One region of the Microbacterium sp. Mcb102 genome, then DNA from elsewhere that is predicted to be linked to it. Evidence: riboswitches for the same ligand, from Rfam matches in the RefSeq annotation. Region 1 holds a riboswitch; the other holds the start of a gene.
What was found. Region 1 has a riboswitch for thiamine pyrophosphate ahead of OC372_RS09590 (ECF transporter S component). Riboswitches for the same ligand answer to the same signal wherever they lie in the genome.
Positions count from the first base shown of each region.

Region 2: it holds a riboswitch for thiamine pyrophosphate, as region 1 does, so the genes downstream of both, thiM (hydroxyethylthiazole kinase) here and OC372_RS09590 (ECF transporter S component) in region 1, are expected to answer to the same signal.

Region 1 is NZ_JALJRG010000003.1:129,446-133,855, forward strand. Features, by position in the region: gene OC372_RS09580 (energy-coupling factor transporter transmembrane component T family protein) at 1-577, opposite strand, end outside; gene OC372_RS09585 (ABC transporter ATP-binding protein) at 574-2,031, opposite strand; gene OC372_RS09590 (ECF transporter S component) at 2,031-2,675, opposite strand; TPP riboswitch at 2,666-2,777, opposite strand; gene OC372_RS09595 (D-alanyl-D-alanine carboxypeptidase) at 2,860-4,410, shown strand, end outside.
Region 2 is NZ_JALJRG010000006.1:274,678-279,087, reverse strand. Features, by position in the region: gene OC372_RS15750 (bifunctional hydroxymethylpyrimidine kinase/phosphomethylpyrimidine kinase) at 1-1,756, opposite strand, end outside; gene thiM (hydroxyethylthiazole kinase) at 1,753-2,601, opposite strand; TPP riboswitch at 2,592-2,685, opposite strand; gene OC372_RS15740 (NAD-dependent epimerase/dehydratase family protein) at 2,713-3,675, opposite strand; gene pheT (phenylalanine--tRNA ligase subunit beta) at 3,753-4,410, opposite strand, start outside.

The sequences.
Region 1 (4,410 bases):
GCGCGAACGCCATCCCGAGGAACCGGCGGATGCGACCGCGATCGGCCACACCCCTCGCCCGGCGGGCGAGCTCGAGCGCACGCCAGTCGTCGAGGAACAGACCCACCATCCGCAGCCCGGCGAGCGCCCCGAGCACGAACCGGGCGGGAAGCCGCAGGACCTGGCCGAGGCCGTCGGCGAGGTCGGTCGGGTCGACCGTGATGAACAGGACCACCGAGGGCAGCGCGATCGCGAGCACCCGCAGCATCGTGGCGAGCGCGAGCGCGAGCGATCCCTCGCTGATCCGCAGCACGAACCAGTCGACGTAGACGGTGCCGCTCGTCTCGCCGTAGAGCGCGATGGTCAGGCCGGTCAGGGGTGCGGCGAGCCAGACCGGCCAGGTGCGCACCCAGAACTCGCGCCAGCCGATTCCGGCGAACAGGAAGAGCACGAACTCCAGCACGAGCGCGACGGATGCCGACACCGGATCGAGCGTCAGGATCAGCGGCACCGCGATCAGCGCACTGACCCCGAGCTTGGCCACCGGGTTGACGGCGGCGAGGGCTCCGGTGCGCGCCTGCGTGTCGAGCAGGGTCACGACATGCCCCCGAGTTCGAACCGCTCGGCGTGCAGCGCGCGCGCGACATCGAGGTCGTGGGTGATCGTGACGATCGCCGACCCCTCGTCGCGGAGCGCCGCGAGCATGGCGACGAGTTCCGCCCAGGTGCGGGCGTCCTGCCCGAAGGTGGGCTCGTCGAGCACGAGCACCCGCGGCCGGGTCGCGATGGCCGCGGCGACCGTGAGGCGACGTTTCTCGCCGCCCGAGAGCGTGTACGGGTTGGCGGCGGCGAGGTGCGTCAGGCGCAGTCGCGCGAGCAGCTCGTCGCTGCGCACGGCGATCTCGTCTTCGTCCATCCCGAGCGCGCGCGGTCCGACGGCCAGCTCGTCGCGCACGGTCTTCGCGAGCAGCTGATGCTCGGGCTCCTGGAACACCATGCCGATGCGGGTCAGCAGATCCCGCGAGGCCCAGCGGATCGGCGAGGGGTCCGCCCCGGCGGCGAGCACGGCGGATGCCGTCAGGTCACCCGCAGCAGGCGGCAGGAGCCCTGCGAGGGTCAGTCCGAGCGTGGACTTGCCGGCGCCGTTCGGGCCGGTGATCGCCAGCGCCTGGCCGGCGCGCACATCGAGGTCGATGCCGGTGGCGACCGGGCGTCCCTTGACGCGGGCGACGGCGAGTCCGCGCGCCGAGAGCAGAGTCTCGCCCGGTGTCCCGCGCGGTGGCGGCGGGGCGGCGGGAGCGTGCCCCGGCACCCACACGCCGTCGGCCGCGAGTCGTGCACCCTGGTCACCGAGCACCTCAGCGGGCGCTCCGTCTGCCACCACTCCCCCGGCACCGATCACGATCACCCGCGTGATGAGCGGCAGCCACACCTCGAGGCGGTGCTCGACGACGATGAGTGTCGCCGGCTGCGACTGCAGCATCCGCTCCACCGCGTCACGCACCTCGACGACACCGGCCGGGTCGAGGTTCGCGGTCGGCTCGTCGAGCAGCACGAGCCCCGGACGCATCGCGAGCATGCCGGCGAGCGCGAGCCGCTGCTTCTGTCCGCCGGAGAGCGCCTTGGTCGGGTGGTCCAGCGGCACATCGAGGCCGACGGCATCCAGCGCCGCCTCCACCCGGGGCCAGATCTGCGCCCGTGGCACGCCGAGGTTCTCGCAGCCGAACGCGACATCGTCGCCGGCTCGCGCCAGGATCACCTGCGAGTCCGGGTCCTGCAGCACGAGGCCGGCGCGCCCCCGGGTGGCGACGGCGGGAGCGCCGTCGACGAGCAGTTCGCCCGCGCTCTCGCCCTCCTCCTCGCCGCCGAGCACGCCCGCGAGACCGTGGAGCAGCGTGGACTTGCCCGTCCCGGAAGCCCCGAGCACCAGAACGCGCTCACCGGGGTCGATGCGGAACGAGACGTCGCTCAGCGCCCAGGCGAGGCGACTCGCGTGGCGCCACCCCCAGCCGCGCGCCTCGACAGCGGCGGGGACGGTGTGATCCGCCGCCATCAGACGCGGACGCGTGCCTCGCGCCCGGAGCCGAATCGGTCGAGCGCTCCGGTCGCGGCGATGCCTCGCGCCAGCACCCACGACAGCGCACCCGCGATGACGGCACCGGAGATGACCGTGCTGATCAGGTAGATCGCCGTGAAGGCGGGGCCGGAACCGGCGTACCAGAGCACGAGGTTGTTGATCCCGCCGGCGAGGGCGGCACCGGCACCCGCGAGGATCGCGACCGGCAATGACCAGCGGCGGTAGAAGAAGAGGAGGAAGACCAGTTCGGCGCCGAGACCCTGCACGAGTCCGGCTTCGAGAGTGAGGAATCCGCCCCACTGGTTGCCGATGAGGGCCGAGACGACCGCCGCGAGCAGCTCGACGTAGATCGCCGCGCCCGCCTTGCGGATGATCAGCCCGCCGAGGACGCCGGCGAAGAGCCACGGGCCGTCGAGAAGCCCCTGGACGCCGGGGAGCAGCGGCTCGAGCAGGGCCTTCGGGCCGAGGTACCCGACGTTCCACGCCAGGAAGATCAGGCCGGCGGCGACACCGATGACGCTGGCGACGACGATGTCGACGATGCGCCAGCGCAGGAAGCTCCTGGCCGGGGGCGAGGCCTGGGCCTTGGTGGACGCCGATGTGGACGTGGACGTGCTCATCTGAACTCCTCCCTGCGCTGGCATGACCCAGATCAGGTTCGACGGTCGAAGCGCGATTCGCTCCCTCTCAGCCCGGCTCGCCGGACTCCCGTGGTTGTGCTGAAGAGCCTACCGGCTCACGACACCCCGCGGGCGACGAGGCTGCGCGCCGCGCAACGCGCCCGGGATTGGGTACCGTAAACGAGTGACCGCTTCAGATCCCGCCGACGAGGCGACGGGCGTCGTCGATGGCGACGGCTCGCCGGACGCCGTCCCCTCCGGACCGGTCGACGACCTGCCGGTCGCGGTGGATGCTGCCCCCGCAGACTCCGCCGACACCTCCGCGTTCGCCGCCGACCGGCTGTTCGCGGGCGATGTGCGACCCCCGGCTGCCGCCGTATCGCCGGCCATCCCAGTCGACTCCGCGGCGATCGGCGCGCTCTTCACGACACCGAGCTCCACGGGCGGCGGCGTCGATCAGGAACCCGACACCCTCTCCGAACCCGCAGCGGAGCCCGTCGAGGCCGCCGGCCTCGTAGAGCCCATCGAGCCCATCGAGCCCGTCGAGCCCATCGAGCCTGTCGATGCGACGCCGCCGACACCCCCGCTGACCAAACCGCCGTTCGTCCCGGCCGAGCGGACAGCCGGTGAAGAGCCGGCGGACGACACGAATGCTCTCCTCGACGCGAGCGCACCGCAGTGGGCGGATGACACGACCGGGGCGACGGCCCTCACCTGGGTCGATGCCGCGACGGTCGCCGCGCACCCGCCTCTCGCGACCCTCGATGAGCCGGCCGAGGCCGAGCAGTCAGGCGGGCTGATGCGCGGGGCCCACCTGCGACCGGCGATCGCCCGCCCGGGGGTCCTGGTGCCGTTGGCGACGCTCGTCGCGATCGTCGCCGCCTACGCCGGTACGACGATGCTGTGGCCACTGCATGAAGTCCCTCCGACGGTGCAGTCCGTCGAATTCGAGACCACTCCCGCCGCCGCGGCTGCGATCACCTGGCCCGGCGAGGGCAGCGCGGCTGTCGGCATCGGCGGGCTGAGCACGGTGGCCTCGAATCCCGGTGCCGTGAGCATCGCGAGCATCACCAAGGTCGTGAGCAGCCTGATGGTGCTCGACCGGATGCCGCTGGCGCTCGGCGAGCAGGGCCCCGAGTTCCGCTTCAGTTACCGCGACAGCGTGGAGTACTGGGACTACCGGCGCAGTGATCAGTCCGCGCTGGATGTGCCCGTCGACGGTGTGCTGACCGAATACCAGCTGCTGCAGGGCACGCTCCTGGGGTCGGCGAACAACTACATCGACCGGCTCGCGTCCGAGATCTGGGGCTCCGACCGGGAGTTCGCGTCCGCCGCGGAGACCTGGCTGAGGGAGCGCAACCTCACCGGCATCACGGTCGTGACCCCGTCGGGCTTCGACGAACGCAACGTCTCGACGCCCGACTCGCTCATCGCACTGGGCGAGCTGGCGATGCAGAATCCGGTGTTCGCGGAGATCGTGGGCACGAAGTCGGTGGACCTCCCCGGCGCGGGCACGGTCGTCAACACGAACGGGATGCTCGCCGATCCGGGTGTCGTCGGCATCAAGACCGGCACGCTGGTCGGTTGGAACCTGCTCACCGCGAAGGATGTGACCGTCGGCGACACGACGGTGAAGTTGTACGCCGCCGCGTTGAACCAGGCGGGCGATGACGAGCGGCTCGCCCTGACCCGCTCGCTGTTCGCCGAGACGGAGGCCGCGTTGAACGCGCAGAGC
Region 2 (4,410 bases), on a different contig from region 1:
CCTCCGACGGGGTCAGCCAGGACGCGTGCAGTTCGAGCTCGCCGACGATCGAACCGTGGGCGGAGTCCGCCCAGAACGCCTGCTCGGCCGAGGTCGGCGCGAGGCGGGCGGCTTCGGCCAGCACGCGGGCATAGTCGCGCAGATACAGCGCGTCCTGGGCGAGGTACGACAGGAACGGCGCGCGCTCGAGAGAGCCGTCGGCGAGCGCGCGGATGAACGGCAGCTCGTCGATCCCCGCGCGGATACCGGCGATCTCCTGCCACCAGTCCGCGGCGATGTCGGTCGACCCCGGTCGCGTCGCCGTGCCACCACGCTCCCAGAGCCCGGCGAAGTGGCTGATCGGGCCGTGTCCGCGCCCCACGCGCAGCCCGTCCCCCGCGCGGAGGGACTCGCGGAGCCAGGCGCGTGCCGCGCGTACCGCCTCCTCGGGATCACTCCCCTGTGCCAGCAGCGTGGCCAGGGCCGAAGAGAGCGAGCAGCCCGTGCCGTGCGTGCTCGACGTCACGATGCGCGGGCCGGTGAACTCCTGGCGAAGGCCGCGACGCCTGTCGACCAGCGCATCCGGAGCTTCGTCGCCGGTGAGATGACCGCCCTTGACGAGCACGGCGGCACCGATCTCGGCCGACAGCTCCTCGGCGGCGGTGATGCCGTCGGCCCAATCGACGATGTCACGACCGGTCAGCACCGCGAGCTCGGCGAGATTTGGGGTGACCAGCGTCGCGCGACCGAGCAGACTCCGCAGCTCCGCCTCGGCATCCGGAGAGAGGAGCCTGTCCCCCGACGTCGCGACCATGACCGGGTCGAGCACGACGACGGGCGGACGCACCCGATCGAGCCACTCGCCCACCGCGCGGATCACCTCCGTCTCGGCCAGCATCCCGATCTTCACCGCATCGATCACGACGTCGTCCGACACCGCGTCGAGCTGGGCACGGAGGAAGTCCGCCGGCGGCACATGCACCGCCCGGACACCCTGCGTGTTCTGCGCGGTCAGCGCGGTGAGGACGGCCATGCCGTAGCCGCCGTTCGCGGCGATGGACTTGAGGTCGGCCTGGATACCCGCCCCTCCCGAAGGATCACTCCCCGCGATGCTGAGCACCCGTGGCACGGACCCCGCGAGCCAGCGTCGCCGGAACTCCCGGGCGGTCGCGGCGGGATCATCGGCCGCACACAGCGCCGAGACCACGGCGAGCCCGGCGGAACCGGCATCGCGAAGCGCCTCGGTGTCGTCGATGCCGACGCCGCCGATCGCCACGCACGGAAGCGGGCTGCGGGTCACGAAGTCGCGGAACCCTTCCACGCCGAGGGGCTCAGGATGATCCGGCTTGGTCGAGGTCGGACGGATCACCCCGACGCCGAGGTAGTCGACCGTTCCGTCGGGCAATGCGAGAACCGCGTCGAGGTGCGCTGCACTGTTCACGGTGAGACCGATCAGCGCATCCGGCCCGAGAACCTCGCGGGCCCGCAGCACCGACGCGTCCCCCTGCCCCAGGTGCACGCCGTCGACGCGTGCACCGCGGGCGCGGGCGGCGATTGCGGCATCCAGCCGATCGTTCACGATGAGCAGCGCACGACCGTCGATCGCCTGCGACAGCGCGAGCAGCTGCTCGACCGTCTCGGCATCGGACGCGGTCTTGTCGCGAAGCTGCACGATGCGCACGCCCCCGTCGACGGCACGGCGCACGGTATCGACGACACCGCGGTCGCCGCACAACGTGGGATCGGTGACGAGGTAGAGGGAGAGGTCGGCGTTCACCGCGCACCCGCCTGCACACGGGCGTCCGCGATCACGTCGGCGGGGCCCACGGAGGCGAGGGCGTCCAACAGCGCCACGGCGAAGCTGCCGGGGCCGGTCGAGATCGTGGCGGCGCGCTCGGCCGCGATCGTGTACACGAGGCTCGCGGCGGCGACGGCCGTGAGGGCATCGTGTCCGGTATTGCGCGCGGTACCGAGGAATGCGGCCATCACGGCCCCGAGAGCGCAGCCCCCGCCGGTGACCCTGGTCAGCAGCTCGTGTCCGTTCGCGAGGCGCAGCACCCGCTCCCCGTCGGTGACGAGGTCGATCGGACCGGACACGGCGATCACGGCACCCGTCCGTCGCGCGAGGGCAGCGGCCGCGTCGGCTGCCGCATCCGTGCTGTCGGTGGCATCCACTCCGCGACCACCGGCGCTGAGGCCGGCGAGCGCGAGGATCTCCGAGGCGTTGCCGCGGATCGCCGTCGGACGCTGCTCCGCCAGCCGGTGCGCCAAGGCAGTGCGGATCGGCAGAGCTCCGATCGCGACCGGATCGAGCACCCATGGGGTTCCGGATGCCGCAGCCCCGGCGACGGCCTCGAGGCTCGCCGCGCGCTGCTCGGGAGTGGGCGTTCCCAGGTTGATCAGCACGCCGGAGGCGACACCGGCGAACATCTCGGCCTCTCCGACGATGTCGACCATGGCCGGGGCAGCCCCCAGGGCGAGCAGCACGTTGGCGGTGAACCCGGCGACGACCGTGTTGGTGATGCAGTGCGTCAGTGGGGGCGTCTCGCGCAGCACCCCCCACAGGGCGGCGGCGGCGCCGGGCAGATCGGTGATGGAATCAGGACGCAGAAGATCGCTCATCGCGACATCCCTTCGCTAGTACGAACTAGATCAGGTTCGACGGGTCTGTTCTCAGCCGCGGATGCGGCACCCCGTGTCACTGCTCAGAGTCTAGCGATCGGCCAGGAACGTCTAGCGATCGTCCAAGAGCGTCAACTCCTCCGCGCGGGTGAGTCCGGCACGACGGTCGCGGTCGACCCCGCGCGCCCGCTCATCGGCGACGACGGTACGGATGGTGTCGGTCAGCGGCCGCGGCCGACCACCTCCATCGCGGTACGCGCTGTTAGACCGGGTCATGAAGCCCGTCATCCCCGGGGGCAGCCACAGCGGCAGGGATCTCGGCCCCGCCCAGTGCTGGACCCCGTGTGCGACGAGCCAGTCCTCCTCGGCGACCACGATCTCGCCGGTATGACCCGCGGCGGTCCGGATCTCGCGCAGTACCTCGTCGAAGGGCTGCACGTCGCCGATGGCGTTGACCGGCCCGCTCACGGTCGCCGCGACGATGAATTCGGCGAGATCGTCCACGTCGATCACCTGGGCGCTCTTCCCCTCGAGCGGCGGTGACAGGACCGGTTCCGCACCCGCCCGCGCGAACGCCGCTGCCCAGTAACCGAATCGATCGCTGGGGTCGCCTTCGCCGACGATGAGTCCCGGTCGCACGATGAGCGCACGATCGCCCAGGGTGCCCACGGCGTCCTCGGCCGCCGCCTTCTGCGCCCCGTACTCGTACTCGTCACCGGGGCGGGCGGACGGATGCCGCGGTGCCGACTCGTCCGCACCGACCGTCTCGTCGTCGGAGTAGACCGACAGGGAGGACACGTAGGTCCATCGCGCGGCTCGCTCTCCGAGGGCATCGACGGCCGCCTCGACCTGCGACGCCTGCGACGAGATATCCACCACGTGATCCCAGTCCCGCCGGGTGAGCGCGGTGTACGCCACGGGATCGTCGCGGTCTCCACGTACGAGCTCGGCACCGTCGGGCGCGGGCCTCTCGCCGCGAGCGAGACAGGTCACCGTTGCCCCCGCATCCAGCCATCGGCGGGCGATGCGCCCGGAGAGCCAGCCCGTTCCACCGAGGATCAACACGTCCGTCATGGACCCATGTCACCAGGAACGCGGCACCCGCGGAAGCCCTTCCGCTCAGAGCAGATCAGGGCTTCCGCGGAGACGGTTCAGTCGCGCAGTGCGGCTCCGAAGCGCTGGGCCGCGACCTCCACACCGGCGAGCTTGGCCTCGGTGGCCTCGGCTGCCGTGAGCGTGCGGTCGTCGGCGCGGAAGCGCAGTGCGAAGGTCAGGCTCTTCGAGCCTTCCGGCACACCTTCGCCGCGGTAGTCGTCCACCAGTCGCACCGATTCGAGCAGCGCACCCGCGCCCTCGGCGAGTGCGGCCTGCACGTCGGCGGCCGGTACGTCCGCGGGGAGCGTGAGCGAGACGTCCTGCGTCGCCGCGGGGAACGTCGACAGCGATGCCGCGACGACCCGACCGCCCGCGAGCGTCAGGATGCGGTCGAGGTCGAGTTCGAACACGGTCGCGCGCCCGGGCAGATCCGCCCCCTCAGCCACGCTGGGGTGCAGCTCGCCGACATAGCCGACCTCTTCGCCGGCGACGCGCAGCGACCCGGTGCGTCCCGGGTGGAGAGCTGCACGCTCAGCCTGGACCACGTCGATCTCGACGCCGGCGGCCGCCGCGATCACACGGACGGCATCCAGCGCCTCGGCCAGACCTGCGGCTTCTGCGGGGCGTCCGGGCTGACGCGGTGCAACGTGGCCCGTGAGCAGCGCCGAGACGAACCGGTGCTGCGGCGGGATCGAGGCGTTCAATGCCGCGAGT